Linked DNA regions of Occallatibacter riparius. Each later gene encodes a partner of the first gene's protein in a complex. Links are inferred from orthologs where the notes say so. Each region holds a gene or a part of one and is shown on either strand. Other genes may lie near its edges.

What was found.
Region 2: the proteins of accD (region 1) and MOP44_RS18695 are in contact, whole or in part, in a solved structure (PDB 8UXZ), measured with the Escherichia coli proteins. The link is inferred for Occallatibacter riparius from one-to-one orthologs.
Region 3: the proteins of accD (region 1) and accB are in contact, whole or in part, in a solved structure (PDB 8UXZ), measured with the Escherichia coli proteins. The link is inferred for Occallatibacter riparius from one-to-one orthologs.

The regions. Positions count from the first base shown.
Region 1 is NZ_CP093313.1:1,459,340-1,463,800, reverse strand. What follows is about bases 517-3,383. They hold accD (acetyl-CoA carboxylase, carboxyltransferase subunit beta), read left to right. Parts: upstream 517-1,448; coding sequence 1,449-2,318; downstream 2,319-3,383. Other genes in these bases: MOP44_RS05760 (TonB-dependent receptor), read left to right, coding at 2,642-3,383; cobO (cob(I)yrinic acid a,c-diamide adenosyltransferase), read left to right, coding at 866-1,402; MOP44_RS05775 (23S rRNA (pseudouridine(1915)-N(3))-methyltransferase RlmH), read left to right, coding at 517-833. In the rest of the region: more of MOP44_RS05775, read left to right, coding at 384-516; more of MOP44_RS05760, read left to right, coding at 3,384-4,461.
Region 2 is NZ_CP093313.1:4,607,327-4,611,895, reverse strand. What follows is about bases 881-3,855. They hold MOP44_RS18695 (acetyl-CoA carboxylase carboxyltransferase subunit alpha), read left to right. Parts: upstream 881-1,934; coding sequence 1,935-2,777; downstream 2,778-3,855. Other genes in these bases: MOP44_RS18690 (CPBP family intramembrane glutamic endopeptidase), read left to right, coding at 2,873-3,855; MOP44_RS18700 (ATP-binding cassette domain-containing protein), read right to left, coding at 997-1,773; MOP44_RS18705 (ABC transporter permease), read right to left, coding at 881-1,000. Outside these bases: MOP44_RS18710 (glycine betaine ABC transporter substrate-binding protein), read right to left, coding at 1-374; more of MOP44_RS18705, read right to left, coding at 371-880; more of MOP44_RS18690, read left to right, coding at 3,856-3,943; MOP44_RS18685 (hypothetical protein), read left to right, coding at 4,254-4,569. UniProt on the Escherichia coli protein: Component of the acetyl coenzyme A carboxylase (ACC) complex. First, biotin carboxylase catalyzes the carboxylation of biotin on its carrier protein (BCCP) and then the CO(2) group is transferred by the carboxyltransferase to acetyl-CoA to form malonyl-CoA.
Region 3 is NZ_CP093313.1:4,425,076-4,429,369, reverse strand. The notes cover bases 560-3,259. They hold accB (acetyl-CoA carboxylase biotin carboxyl carrier protein), read right to left. Parts: upstream 2,309-3,259; coding sequence 1,811-2,308; downstream 560-1,810. Other genes in these bases: MOP44_RS17945 (M24 family metallopeptidase), read right to left, coding at 2,357-3,259; accC (acetyl-CoA carboxylase biotin carboxylase subunit), read right to left, coding at 560-1,711. Also shown: MOP44_RS17960 (LptF/LptG permease family protein), read right to left, coding at 62-346; more of accC, read right to left, coding at 359-559; more of MOP44_RS17945, read right to left, coding at 3,260-3,469; MOP44_RS17940 (SpoIIAA family protein), read right to left, coding at 4,185-4,294. UniProt on the Escherichia coli protein: This protein is a component of the acetyl coenzyme A carboxylase complex; first, biotin carboxylase catalyzes the carboxylation of the carrier protein and then the transcarboxylase transfers the carboxyl group to form malonyl-CoA.

The DNA.
Region 1 (4,461 bases):
TTCGCAACTCGAAGAAGACTGCCTGAGCAATACTGCGAAATTGATTGGGTCTGAAGATGAATTAAGGGGCCATAGCCAGACTTGCCGCCAAGCGGCCGGGGAGAGGCATCGGCTCTGAGCGGGATACTATGCATGAGCATTGCCAATCTCTGTAAATCTTGACAGTAACAATGTCACTGAAAGCAAAGCACTTATTTTCTTGGAGCGCGGTTTAAGAGGGCGCATGCCTACAGAAAAATGGATTTCAGATCAAGTAAATCCAGAATTTTGAGTAACTATCTGTTTTTTGGGAGCATTGGAGTTACTCGAAGGGAGCGGATCGCAGGGCATAATCCTTCGTCCTTTTCCAACCAAGGCCGATTGGTTTTCGCTATCCTCGCGTTGTGCTAATCACCCTTGCTTACGTCGGGAGCCGCCCTTCCGCTGGCGATCAGTTTGAGCCGCTCGTGCAGATGTATCTCCAGCGCACCTCGACCTTCGCGCGCTGCGAAGGTGCGGCATTCCGAACGGAGGAGGCTTTGCTCGACTGGCTCTCAAAGCAGCAGGCCCGCACTCCTGCCGTGGCCGTTCTTCTCGACAGGCGGGGCAAGCAGATGAGCTCCGAGGCATTTGCGGCGTGGCTCGGCTCTCGCCGCGATGAAGGCGCCCAGCACATCGTCTTTGCGATTGGTCCGGCCAGCGGATGGAGCGATGCATCGCGGCAGCGTGCCCGCCTTCTGCTCTCGCTTGGGCAACTCACCCTCGCCCACGCGCTCGCTCGTGTCGTCATCGCCGAGCAGATCTACCGCGCCTCCACCATCCTGACCGGACATCCCTACCACACCGGCCACTGACCAGGACTGGCCTTGTAATCTAGCTCTCAGCCATGACCGATTCGCGAAAAGGACTGATTCTCATCAACACCGGCCCGGGCAAGGGCAAGACCACCGCTGCTCTAGGCACCGCACTGCGCGCCGTCGGCAACGGCATGCGCGTCCTCGTGCTGCAGTTCCTCAAGGGCTCGTGGCACTACGGCGAACTCGACGCGGTTCTGCCCTTCGGCGACAACTTCGTCCTCAAGCAGATGGGCCGCGGCTTTGTGAAAGTCGGGGGCGCAGAGACTGACCCCGAAGACATCCGGCTCGTCGAAGAAGCGTGGGCCGAAGCCCGCGTCGCAATCGAATCCGGCGATTGGGACCTGGTCGTTCTCGACGAAATCAACTACGCCATCAGCTACGGCATGCTCGATCCTGCCGCTGTCGCCGATACCCTCCGCAATCGGCCGGAGATGGTCCACGTCATTCTGACCGGCCGCAACGCGCATCCGCTGCTCGTCGAGATCGCAGACACCGTCACGGAAATGCGCGAAGTCAAACATGCCTACCAGAAAGGCATCCTCGCTCAGCGCGGAATCGAGTTCTGAGCACTCCGAGGCAGCCCTGGGCTAATCCCGTACAATTGCACTGTCTATGTCCTGGTTTAAGCGAGAGAGCGGCGATTACGAGCCTGACCCAAACACGCCTGGCAACGGCGATTCCGAACGGCGCGTTCGTACGGAAGGCCTGTTTATCAAGTGCCAAGGATGCCGGCAGGCACTTTACAAGCCTGATGTCGAGGCCAATCTCAACGTCTGCCCGAAGTGTCAGCATCACTTCAAGCTCTCTGCTCGCCAGCGCATCGAGATGCTCCTCGATCCCGGATACGAGCTCGTGGACGGCGGACTGCGCTCCACTGATCCGCTGAATTTCCACGACGTGAAGCCGTACAAATCTCGCCTGCGCAAGGCGCAGGAGGAGACCGGCCTCGACGATGCCATTCTGAACGCGGTCGGCAATCTCGGTCCGCACTCGGTTGTCGTCAGCGCCATGGAGTACAGCTTCATCGGCGGCTCAATGGGCGCCGTAGTGGGCGAAACCATTGCCCGTGCCGTGGACCGGGCACGCGAAGGCCGCAAGCCCCTGATCGTCGTCGCCGCTTCCGGGGGCGCCCGCATGATGGAAGGCGTGGTCAGCCTCATGCAGATGGCCAAGATCTCCACCGGCCTGGCTCAGCTTGACGACGCTCGCGTTCCCTATATCTGCGTCCTCACCGACCCCACCACTGGGGGCGTTACTGCCAGCTTCGCTATGCTTGGCGATCTCAATATCGCCGAACCGGGCGCTCTCATCGGATTCGCTGGCCCTCGCGTTATCGAGCAGACGATCCGCCAAAAGCTCCCTGAGGGCTTCCAGCGCTCCGAATTCCTGCTCGAGAAGGGCTTCCTTGATGCAGTCGTGCATCGCCGCGAATTGAAGGACTATCTGATTCGTGCCATCAGCTTCATGCAGCCGGTCGCCTGACCGTACTCAGTCGAAACTAATGCCGCGTCTACAGAGATGTGTATTCCGCCCTTCCAAAATATGAAATCGCATATATTTCGCCGTATCGCATCGCGGTTCCAGCTCGTAACCTACACGTACGATATGTGTTCCTGATTACTTCTGATATGGCATGCAAACTGCATAGCTAACCGGCATGGGTTCGTCCGAAACCCAGAGCACGGCAAAACTTTTTAATTTCTAAAGCTCAGGTCGGCTCCCGCTGGCCACGAAGGCAGTGCTCAAGTTCTGTCGGGCTAAGACAAAACCACAATCTCCAACCCACTTTCGGAAGGAAGAGAACAATGATGTTCACTCGAACGCGTCTGCGGTCGCTGTTTCTGGCTGCCTTGCTTGGCGCTGGTTTCGCGGTTACTTCAACGCTCGCTCCCAACAGCATGGCGCAAACCAGCTTGGGTACTCTCACCGGCGTTGTGCGCGATAGCAGCGGCGCCGTTATCGTCAACGCAAATGTCCGGCTTACGAACGTTCAAACTGGGGAAACGCGCACCATCGTTTCCGACTCCCTGGGTGCATACCGCTTTGATGCCCTTACTCCTGGTATTTATACAGTTGATGTCGAATCCGCGGGTTTTGAGAAGTTCAATGCTAAGGGTGTGAAGATCGTCGCATCCACGGCCCAGTCTTTCGACGTGGTTCTCAAGACCGGTCAGGTCAGCGAGACCGTCGAAGTCTCGGCCGAGTCGGCGCCCCTCCTCAATAAGGAGAACGGCTCGCTTTCAGGCAGCATTCAGAGCGAAGAGCTCGCCAAGCTGCCGATCTTCTCGCTCAATCCGATTGAAGTTCTGACCACCGTCCCCGGTGTTCAGCTCGTCAGCAACTCCGCCATGTCGAACGGACAGTCGATCCAGGTCAGCGGTGCGCGTCCACGTTCCAACAACTTCATGATCGATGGCGAAGAGATCAATGACGTGGGCATCGGCGGGCAGGCGGTTCAGCCGAACATCCCCGATATGTATGCCGACACCGTTGTGTACACCCACAACGCTCCCGCCGAATTCGGCCGCGCCTCGGGTGGCGTGGTCAATTTAGTCACCAAGGGTGGCAGCAATACCTTCCATGGATCCGCCTGGGAGCTCTACACCGGTTCGGGTCTGAACGCCATTGACGGCCAGACACGCCAGGTTGCCACCAGCCGCGGTGATAAGGCGCGGTTTGACCAGCACACCTTTGGCTTCACCGCCGGCGGTCCGATCATCAGGAACAAGTTGTTCGCCTTCGGTGCCGCCCAGTGGCAGCGCTTTTATGGCCAGGAAATTCCCACGCAAGTGAATCTGCCTGACGCCAACGGCATTGCCACACTGCAGAGCTTCGCCGCCGGCAGCGGTGTCACTGCCACCAACGCCGCCCTGATGCTCAAGTACCTGAACAACGGCTCGTACCTGAATGATTTCCTGCAGTTCACAGATCCCAACGCGCCCCAGGGCGACCCCAACGCTCCCAAGCTGGTGAATCTGGGCGATGCGTGCAAGCAGGGGAACCAACAAGCGGGGTGCCAACTGGAAATCGGCTTGTTCCGCCGCCCCAGCGTCGCGGCCAGCCAGCCTGACACGCAGTGGACTTACCGCATTGACTACACCCCGCGCCAGCAGGATATGTTCACGGTGCGCTACCTCCACGACCGCAGCAGTCTCTCGCCCGATTTCTTCACCAACGGCGCGGCACTTCCCGGGTTCGATACCTATCAAGGCGGCCCTTCCGAACTCGGTCAGGGCGCCTGGACGCATATCTTCACCTCCAACCTCCTGAACGAGTTCCGCGCCTCTGAGACTCGGATCTCCTTCCTGTTCGCGCCGCTCGCCAGCACGGAAGCCAACCCGCTCTTCAAGGCGCCAACTCTCAACTTCGTCGATATAAGCTCGTTGGGCTTCGACCAGAACTTCCCTCAGGGCCGTTCTGAAGACCAGTACCAGTTCCAGGACACGGTCTCCTGGACCCACGGCCGTCACACGGTCCGCATCGGCGCCGATATCGGCCGCCGTATCGAAATCGACACCGTGTCCCAAAACGCAAACGGTTCGCTGACCTTTGCCAAGCCCGGCACCGGCGGTAACGGCGGATCGTCGGAAGGCAACTTCCTCCTCGATCAGCTCGGCAAGTCAGG
Region 2 (4,569 bases), 3.1 Mb from region 1 along the record:
TTCTCGAAACCCAGCGGAGGACCAACCGTAACGTGATCCTTCGATTCGTAAAGGCGCCTGACCGTGGCAAGCGCGCGCTCGGGGTCACGGTCCACCGGTTGCTTCAGAATCGCCGTCAGCGCTGTGCCGGTGTATTCCACGTACGCATCGATGCGGCCCGAGACCAGCGCCTGGTTTGAGATGTAGCTGCCGGCGAGATAGAAGCGGCGCTCCACCTTGAGATTCGACTTGGCCTCGATCTCCTGGGCCAGCAACTCGCCCAGGACGACCTGTTCGGTGAAGTTTTTCGCGCCGATGACGGGATGATCAGGACGCGGTGGCGCACAGCCCGTGAGCGCGATCAAGAAAGCGCATGCCGCGGCAAGGATTCTCACGCCGGCACCTTGAACCGTCTTTCCAGCAAGCCTAGCGCGCCATCCGCAAGCAGGGCCAGTAGCGCGGCGGGCACGGCGCCTGCAAGAACCAGCCGATTATCCACGGAAGCTACGCCGCGGAAGATCAACTCACCCAATCCACCTGCGCCGACAGCAGCCGCAATCGTTGCGATTCCTACGCATGTCACCGTTGCCGTTCGCAATCCAGCAAGAATGAACGATGCGGCCAGCGGCAGCTCCACCTTGAACAACCGTTGCGTTCCGGTCAGTCCCAGCGCCCGCGCTACTTCGAGCACCGCCGGATCGATGCCGCGAATCCCCGCATAGGTGTTGCGCAGAATCGGCAGCAGTGCATAGGCCGTCAACGCAACGATGGCGATGCGCGCCGCGCGATCGCCCAGCCACGGCAGAGGCAGAAGAAATCCGAACATCGCCAGTGACGGAATCGTCTGCAGCACATTGGCCACGCCAATGACCGGGCGCGCCCATCGTGGAGCACGCGTGAGCCAGATCCCCGCGGGCACGGCAATTGCTGTCGCAAACAGCATTGCTCCTACCGTGAGCCACAGATGCTCCAGCGTGAGCGTTCCGATCTGGGATCCGTACTGCGACAGGAAGCGCGTCATGAGCGCGTCTCCGCATTGCGCTCGCCGCGGTTGCGCTCGCCGCGATGAAACGCGCGGATGTAGGCCTGCACTTCCGGCTGCGCAGAGTGAACAAATTCATCCGGCGAGAGCTGCACTACCAGACGTCCCTCGTGCAGCAGAACGATGCGATCAGCCAGGTAGAGCGCCTCATCCAGATCGTGCGTCACCAGCAGAACGGTTTCGTGGATACGCCCCAGCAGGGTGCGCAGCATATCCTGCATCTCCGCGCGCGTCAGTGGATCGAGTGCGCCGAATGGCTCATCCATCAGCAGAATCGGCGGATCGGCGGCGAGGGCACGCGCCAGGCCCACGCGTTGGCGCTGTCCTCCGGAAAGCTGATGGGGATAGCGGCGGCTGTATGTGCCAGGCTCGAGTCCCACAGCAGAGAGCAGTTCATGGCTGCGTTCACTGCGCTCAGCGCGCGCGCGACCCTCGACTTCAAGCACAAGGCCCACGTTGCGCTCCACAGTGAAGTGCGGAAACAGCCCTGTCTCCTGGATGACGTACCCGATGCCGCGCCGCAGAGCAATCAAATCGGCATCGGCGGCGGAATGTCCCCGCACCAAGACGTCCCCGCCGGTAGGCACAATCAGGCGATTCACTGTGCGCAGCAGCGTGGTCTTCCCCGACCCGCTGCGGCCGAGAATCGCTGTGACGGTTCCCTCTTCGATAGTGAATGAAACGCCGTTGAGAATGTGCCGGCCCTCGCGCGTGGCAAGCGATACGTCGCGAAATTCAATGGCAGCGCTCATGCGGCGGGGTCTCGCTCCATGGGGATCGCGCTGAACGCGCGTGTCACACCAGTGTACGGGCGGCACCGCAAGTGACATATATTTGTCGCAGGTAGCCTCGCCCCGTAGAATCTTTGAGAGACGGGCGGCCTCCCCGGCGTCCGCATTCATTTAAGGTGTCGATGAGCGAACATACTGGCAGTGCAACGCAAGCGCCGGCCGTTTCAGCGGCGTGGGCGAGAATCGAGCGAGCCCGGCATAACGAGCGGCCTTATCCGATGGAGTTCATCGAGCGGATCTTCACTGATTTCAGCGAGATTCACGGGGATCGCGCCTTTGGCGACGACGAAGCGGTGGCGTGCGGCATGGCGCGGCTCGACGGCGAAGAAGTCCTCGTAATCGGCAACCGCAAGGGTGGAACTACGAAGGAGAAGGTGCGCCGCAACTTCGGCATGCCTCATCCGGAGGGATATCGAAAAGCGCTGCGCTGCATGCGCATCGCCGAGAAGTTCAACCGGCCGGTCATCAGCTTCATCGACCTGCCCGGCGCCTTTCCCGGACTCGGTGCTGAAGAGCGCGGCCAGGCCGAAGCCATTGCCCGCAACATTCTGGAAATGAGCCGCCTGCGCGTTCCCACCATCTCGGTCATCACGGGAGAAGGCGGATCGGGCGGAGCGCTGGCACTGGCGGTGACGGACCGCGTGCTCATCCTGGAGAATGCGCTCTACTTCGTGATTACGCCGGAGTCTTGCGCGGCCATTATGTGGCGCGATGCGAACCAGAAGCAGCTTGCCGCCGAAGCCATGCGCATCGCCGCGCCTGAAGTGGCCAAGCTGGGCTGCGTAGACGAGATCATTCGCGAACCCCAGGACGGCGCTCATACCGATCACGAAGCTGCCGCCAGCCTGCTGGGCGACGCTCTTCGCAAGCATCTGGCGGAGATCAAGGCACAGCCGATCGATCAGCTCATCGCGACACGCCAGGCCAAGTTCCGCAAGATGGCCCAGTTCTACACGGAAGGTTAGTCCTTGGCGCGTCGTGAAGCTCATCTCGCAGTTGTCTTGAGTTCCTGTGTCAACGGCAGCCCCGTGCATTTGGCTTGGCCGAGAAGGCGGGCCTGATGACGACCGCAACAGTTCAGGTGCGCGACAGCCGCCTCCGCGCTTACGGGCAGTTCCTGTTTGCGCTGTTCTATTACTTTCTGGCCCGGGCGCTGGCGCATCACGGCGCGCTCGGGTTGGTGGGCGAGCGGTGGCAGCCGCTCACTGAGCAGGCCATGCTCGTCTTTCTGCTGCTCCTGGGATTTGCGGGTCTGGGCTTCTCGCTGAATCGGCAGGTTCAGCCCATCAGCGCACAGGGCTTGCCGCGCCGTGCGGGGTTCATGCAGGAGTTCGGTATGGGGCTTGCTGCCGGCTGGGGCGTCGCCGCGGTATGCGTGGCGGCCATGGCCCTCTTTGGCGGCATTGCCGTGTCTATCTCGCCTTCCCTTTCTTCATGGGGCTGGCTGCTGGTCGACTTCGCATACTTCGCGCTGCTCTGCCTTGGCGAAGAACTGACCTTCCGCGGTTACGCCTTCCAGCGATTCGCGCGCGCCACCGGGCAGGCGGGCGCGGTATTCGGGTTTTCCCTGCTCTACGCATTCCTCGAGAGCATGACCCCGGGCGCGTCGCGAACGACCGCCGTGACCTCGTTTGTCCTGGCAGTGGGTCTGTCGCTTGCATACCTGCGCACCCAAGCATTGTGGGTAAGCTGGGGACTGAATTTCGGCTGGAAGGCCAGCCGGGCGCTGCTGTTCGGCCTTGCGGTCAACGGAGACAACAGCCACTCGGCGGTCGTGCAGGGCGACCCCACCGGCTCCTTCTGGCTAACAGGCGGCGGCTTTGGATTGGAGTCGAGCTGGTTGGCCTTTATCGTTATGCTGGCTCTTGTCCCCGTCATTTATCGCATGACGCGCGAACTGGACTACCGCTACAACGTGCCAGAGCTCATCCCCGGCGGCATCCCAGTTGACATTGATGCCGCAGCGCGACGCCAGCACGAAGACGCGATGGGCGCGTCGGAGCCCGCTCCGCCCCCGCTGGTGCAGATTGCCCCGCTGAGCGCGCCCTTGGTGGCTCCGATGATTCCCCAAGCTCCAGCGGCGAATCCTGAGCCGGACGAGCCGAATACAGGCAACGAATCCACGCGGTAGGTCCTCACAGTAAGTACCGTGGGCCAGACGCGTAACGTTTCGGGACGGGAACAAAAGGGCGCTTGAAGGCCTGGCTGAATCGCTTCCCGCAGAGAGAATGGCGGTCTTCATCCTCCGGCTTCGCAAGGAGTTCAGGGTTGGATTCGTTCGCTCGCGGCCCGAACTCACGGTAACCGCGCCGGGTCCGGGAAGTCCAAACCTGCAGGTCCGTCTTACCGGGCTGCAGAGCCGGACAAAAGCGAATTTGGGCTTTGCTCTTGCTTCACTCGCTGCCTGCGGCGCATGCTTGATGCAACATGGGAGGAACCCCATGAAGAGCTCGTTATCGTATCTCAGGCCGAATATGACTAAAGCTCACCGGGTTTGGGTCGGATCCCTGGTTCTGGCCGCAGTGTGCGCAACGGCGCCTCGGGCGTTCTCCCAAGCGATCACCATCGATACGCATGGCCGTGCGACCGGCGCTCCGGTTGATCGCCGATACGCGCAGATCACCCCTACGCATGTGCAGTTGCCGAGCGGGCCTCTCGATACCAAAACGCGGCTGGAGCTGATCCGCCTGCTGCAGGCTGAGCAGGGATTCGCGATGCGGCCGTTCCCCAAGGGCCACAAGGGTCTGACGATAGAGG
Region 3 (4,294 bases), 3.0 Mb from region 1 along the record:
AGAAAGGACGGAAAGTAACCGCGGTTTGATGTCGGGCCTGAGGGCTGGAGTTGTTGAAGTCTTACAGGATCTGCGCTGGAGAGGTGCGGCCCTCAGGATCGCGCCGATATTTCCGTATCCCTGCCCAAACCAAAAAAAGGCCACCGATCGGAACCAAGGCAGCCCGCCACAGTGGCGGCACATCATGCAGCGCCGCAGGAAACTCGGAGATGAAGCCCATTCCAAGCAGCAGTGAGCCCGCGAGCCGCATCCGGCCCTTCGCTCTTGACCTGGGGATCAACATAGCGGCGGGCACGGAAACGGCAGCTAGGATGATCAACGACACGGGCACGATAGTCAGATTCATGACCCGATCTGCCTAACTGTTCCTGGCCGCCAGAAACCGCTCCATGAACTTCGTGTCGAACACGCCATGCCGGAAATCTTCATTCTGGAAGATTTCCTGGTGCAGCGGAATGCTCGTCTCGATCCCCTGCACCACGAACTGGCTCAGAGCGCGCTCCATCTTGGCGATCGCCTCGGCGCGGGTGTTGCCGTGCACGATCAGCTTTGCAATCAGCGAGTCGTAATACGGCGGCACCACGCCTTCCGCGTACTGCGCCGTATCCACCCGTACGCCGTTGAAGCCTGGCACATTGAACGCCGTGATCTTGCCGGCCGAAGGCGTGAACTTCACCGGATGCTCCGCATTGATGCGGCACTCGATCGCGTGGCCGCGTATCTCCAGCTTGGCTGGCAGTATATCGCTGAGTTTTTCGCCGCTAGCAATCCGCAGCTGCGCCTTCACCAGGTCAACGCCCGTGATGAGTTCCGTTACCGGGTGCTCCACCTGGATGCGCGTGTTCATCTCGATGAAGTAGATCGAGCCGTCCTCATCCATCAGGAACTCGATCGTGCCAGCGTTGTGATATCCGATCTCCGTAAGGCAGCGGCGCAGGGTGTGGTCGATCTCCTGGCGGATCTTCGGTGTCACCTGCAGCGACGGCGCTTCTTCAATCAGCTTCTGATGCCGCCGCTGAATCGAGCACTCGCGCTCAAACAGCGTAGCCACATTGCCGTGCTCATCGGCGAGCACCTGGAACTCAATGTGCCGCGGCCGCTCGATGAACTTCTCCATGTAAAGCTCGCCGTTGCCGAACGCGTTCGCAGCTTCGGTCGACGCGGAGTGATACAGGTTCGGCAGCTCTTCCGGCGTGCGCACAATGCGCATGCCCCGTCCGCCGCCGCCGGCCTTGGCCTTCAGGATGACGGGATATCCGACCTTCTTCGCCCAGTGCAGCGCGTCGGCCTCATCCGCAACTACTCCATCCGACCCAGGCAGAATCGGCACCTTGGCCTTCTTCATCGCCTGGCGGGCCTTTTCCTTTTCGCCCATCAGACGCGTCACCTCCGGCGGAGGCCCAATGAACTTGATGTTCGAAGCGCGGCAGACCTCGGCGAAGTTGGCGTTCTCGCTCAACAGCCCGTACCCCGGATGGATCGCGTCAACGTCGGCAATCTCCGCAGCGGAGATGACCGCGGGCACGTTGAGATAGCTGTCCGCCGGACGCGGCGGCCCAATGCAGATAGCCTCGTCGGCAAACCGGACGTGCAGCGAGTTGCGATCGGCCTCGCTATAGACAGCGACGGTGCGAACGCCCATTTCCTTGCAGGCGTTAATGACGCGTAATGCGATTTCGCCGCGATTGGCGATGAGTACCTTGCGAAACATTCTTATCCTTCAGCGGGACTTAGCGGAGTTAGCCATGGCGTACGTCGAAGAAGCGACTGCGGCGTCAGCCTGACTCGACTAACGCCGCTATCACGCTGACTACGCTGTCCTCACAGCAAACAGCGGCTGCCCAAACTCCACCGGCTGCCCGTTCGACACCAGCACCTTCACCACTTCACCCGATGCATCGGACTCAATCTCGTTCATCAGTTTCATGGCTTCTACGATGCAAATCACTTGGCCCTTTTCCACGCGGTCTCCAGGCGCAACAAACGGCGCGGAACCAGGAGACGGCGAGCCATAATACGTCCCGACGATGGGCGACTTGATGATGTGCAGCCCTGCGTCAGGATCAGCCGCAGGCGCAGCCGCCGGCGGCGCGGCAGCCGGCGCAGGGGCAGCCATGGTCATGGGAACAGGCGCAGCCATCATCGCCGGTGCACCGGCGATCACATGCGCAATAGGCGCAGGCACCTCGGGCTGCTTGAACTTGAGCCGAATCTTCTGGTCGCCCTGGTCCAGCTCGAATTCGGCCACCTGGTTCTCTTTGAGGAATTCGACCAGTTGCTTGAGATCATCAATATCTTCGGGTTTCATTCGTTCCTTAACTTTTCTCGCCCTTCGAGCGAGCGGAGAAAAACGCAATCAAAGTTCGATGAGGGTCTTCGGCGCCGGCGTCAGGATCTCGCCTCCATCGCGCGTTACGGCCACCATATCCTCAATGCGTATGCCGAACCGGCCCTCCAGATAAATGCCCGGTTCGATGGTCACTACCATGCCTGCCTGCAGGCGGGTAGTCTGATTCGCGCCGACACGCGGCGATTCGTGAATCTCAAGTCCCACTCCGTGGCCGGTGGAGTGGGTAAATGCCTCGGCAAGTCCCGCATTGCGGAGAACGCTTCGTGCGGCTTCATCCACATCGCCGCATATGGCGCCCGCGGTCACCGCCGCAACGGCTGCCTCCTGTGCCTCCAACACTGCCTGGTATGCCCTGCGTTCCTCTGGCCTGGGGCTGCCAAAGTAAACGGTACGCGTCATATCCGAGCAGTAGCCATCGTGGATTATACCGAAGTCCAGCGTGAGGAATCCGCGTCGCGGCAGACGCGCCTCAGTTGCGTGCCCATGCGGAAGGGCCGATCGTTGCCCTGAAGCAACTATCGTGTCGAACGACATCCCCTCCGCGCCAACCAGGCGCGCTTGGTGCTCGAGTTCCGCTGCCACTTCGATCTCCCTAAGTCCCGGCCGCAAATATCCCAGCATGTGATCGAAGAGCTGGCACCCCAGCAGAGCGGCCTCGCTCATGATCCGCAGTTCGTCTTCATCCTTCACAAGCCGCAGCGGCTCCACCAGCGGCGCAGCAATCGGCGTGAGGAAATTGCGCCTGAGCTTCGCGGGCAGTGCGGCCTTCCAGCGCTGCAGATCGGCCACGGTCGTGTGAACCGGGTCGAACCCAGCGAACTGCTCCGGTTGCGACGCTCCCTGGCTCGCGAGTTGCGCGGCCAGCCACTCCACGGCGGTTATCGCTGGAGCGCGCGTGACAATCTCCACTTGCGCTCCCGCAACCTCGGCTTTCGCTTGAGCAATGTAGCGTCCGTCTGTGAACATGCGCGCCGTGCGTCGGGTAATTGCCAGGGCAGCGCTGGAGCCGGTAAACCCGCAAAGGTATCTGAGATCGGGAAGATGAGTGACCAGGAGCCCCGAAAGTCCGGTCCGAGTCAGCTTGCGGCGCAATGCGCCAATGCGACGTAAGTGCTCCACCCGTCTAGTTTTATCATGCTGCGGCGCACCCGCGCAGGCGCACAAGCACCCCTGCCCGGTGGTACCGGCAACAGCGCAGCCCTGCGCTTTTTCAATGATGAAACAGATCTGGGGACCGTTCCGAGATCCGAACCCAAAATCGGATATCCGCCGGGCTATCAATCAGGCGGCCTTCTTGTCCTTCGATCGAGACTTTCGCCGTGTAAGCCAGAGCGGCCGGAACTGCCTGCGCGAGCAGGTGTGACAGCGAACCGGACGCAATAGCAGCAACATTGGCACTACATCGTAAACGCGAGGACCAGAGCGATGAAGGTCCGAAGAGAAACAATAACGGCACTGAATTTCCATCGAGTCTCCTTTCGCAGCAGAGGAACGAAGGACTGAAAGGACCCCAATGTCTATCCGACCTGAACTACGTCGGTCTTATGAGCGTAGCGCTTCCCTGTTAAAGCTGCAAAAAACATCACGCCATCTTCATGCGGCTTCAATTCAGATGATGAGAACCACACCGCCGCGAGGTGATGCATGGCATATCTACAGGATCCTAAACAAGACCCGGACCACCACTCACACGAAGGTCACAGATTATTGGATATGACAGCCATCGGTGAGTTGCGTCGAACCTTGCTCTGTCTCGACTGCAAAACTAAATTCGTAGAGCCCGCTCCCCTGCGCGACCGCGCCTGGATGGAAACGGCCATGTGAACCGGTAGGGCTACTTGCTTATCAGCCAATCATGCGCGGCCTGCATCTCACCGGCCTCGAAGTAGCGCGTCGTCGGATGCGCAAAGGGCTTCACTGCGGCTTCCAGCGCCTGTTGCCACT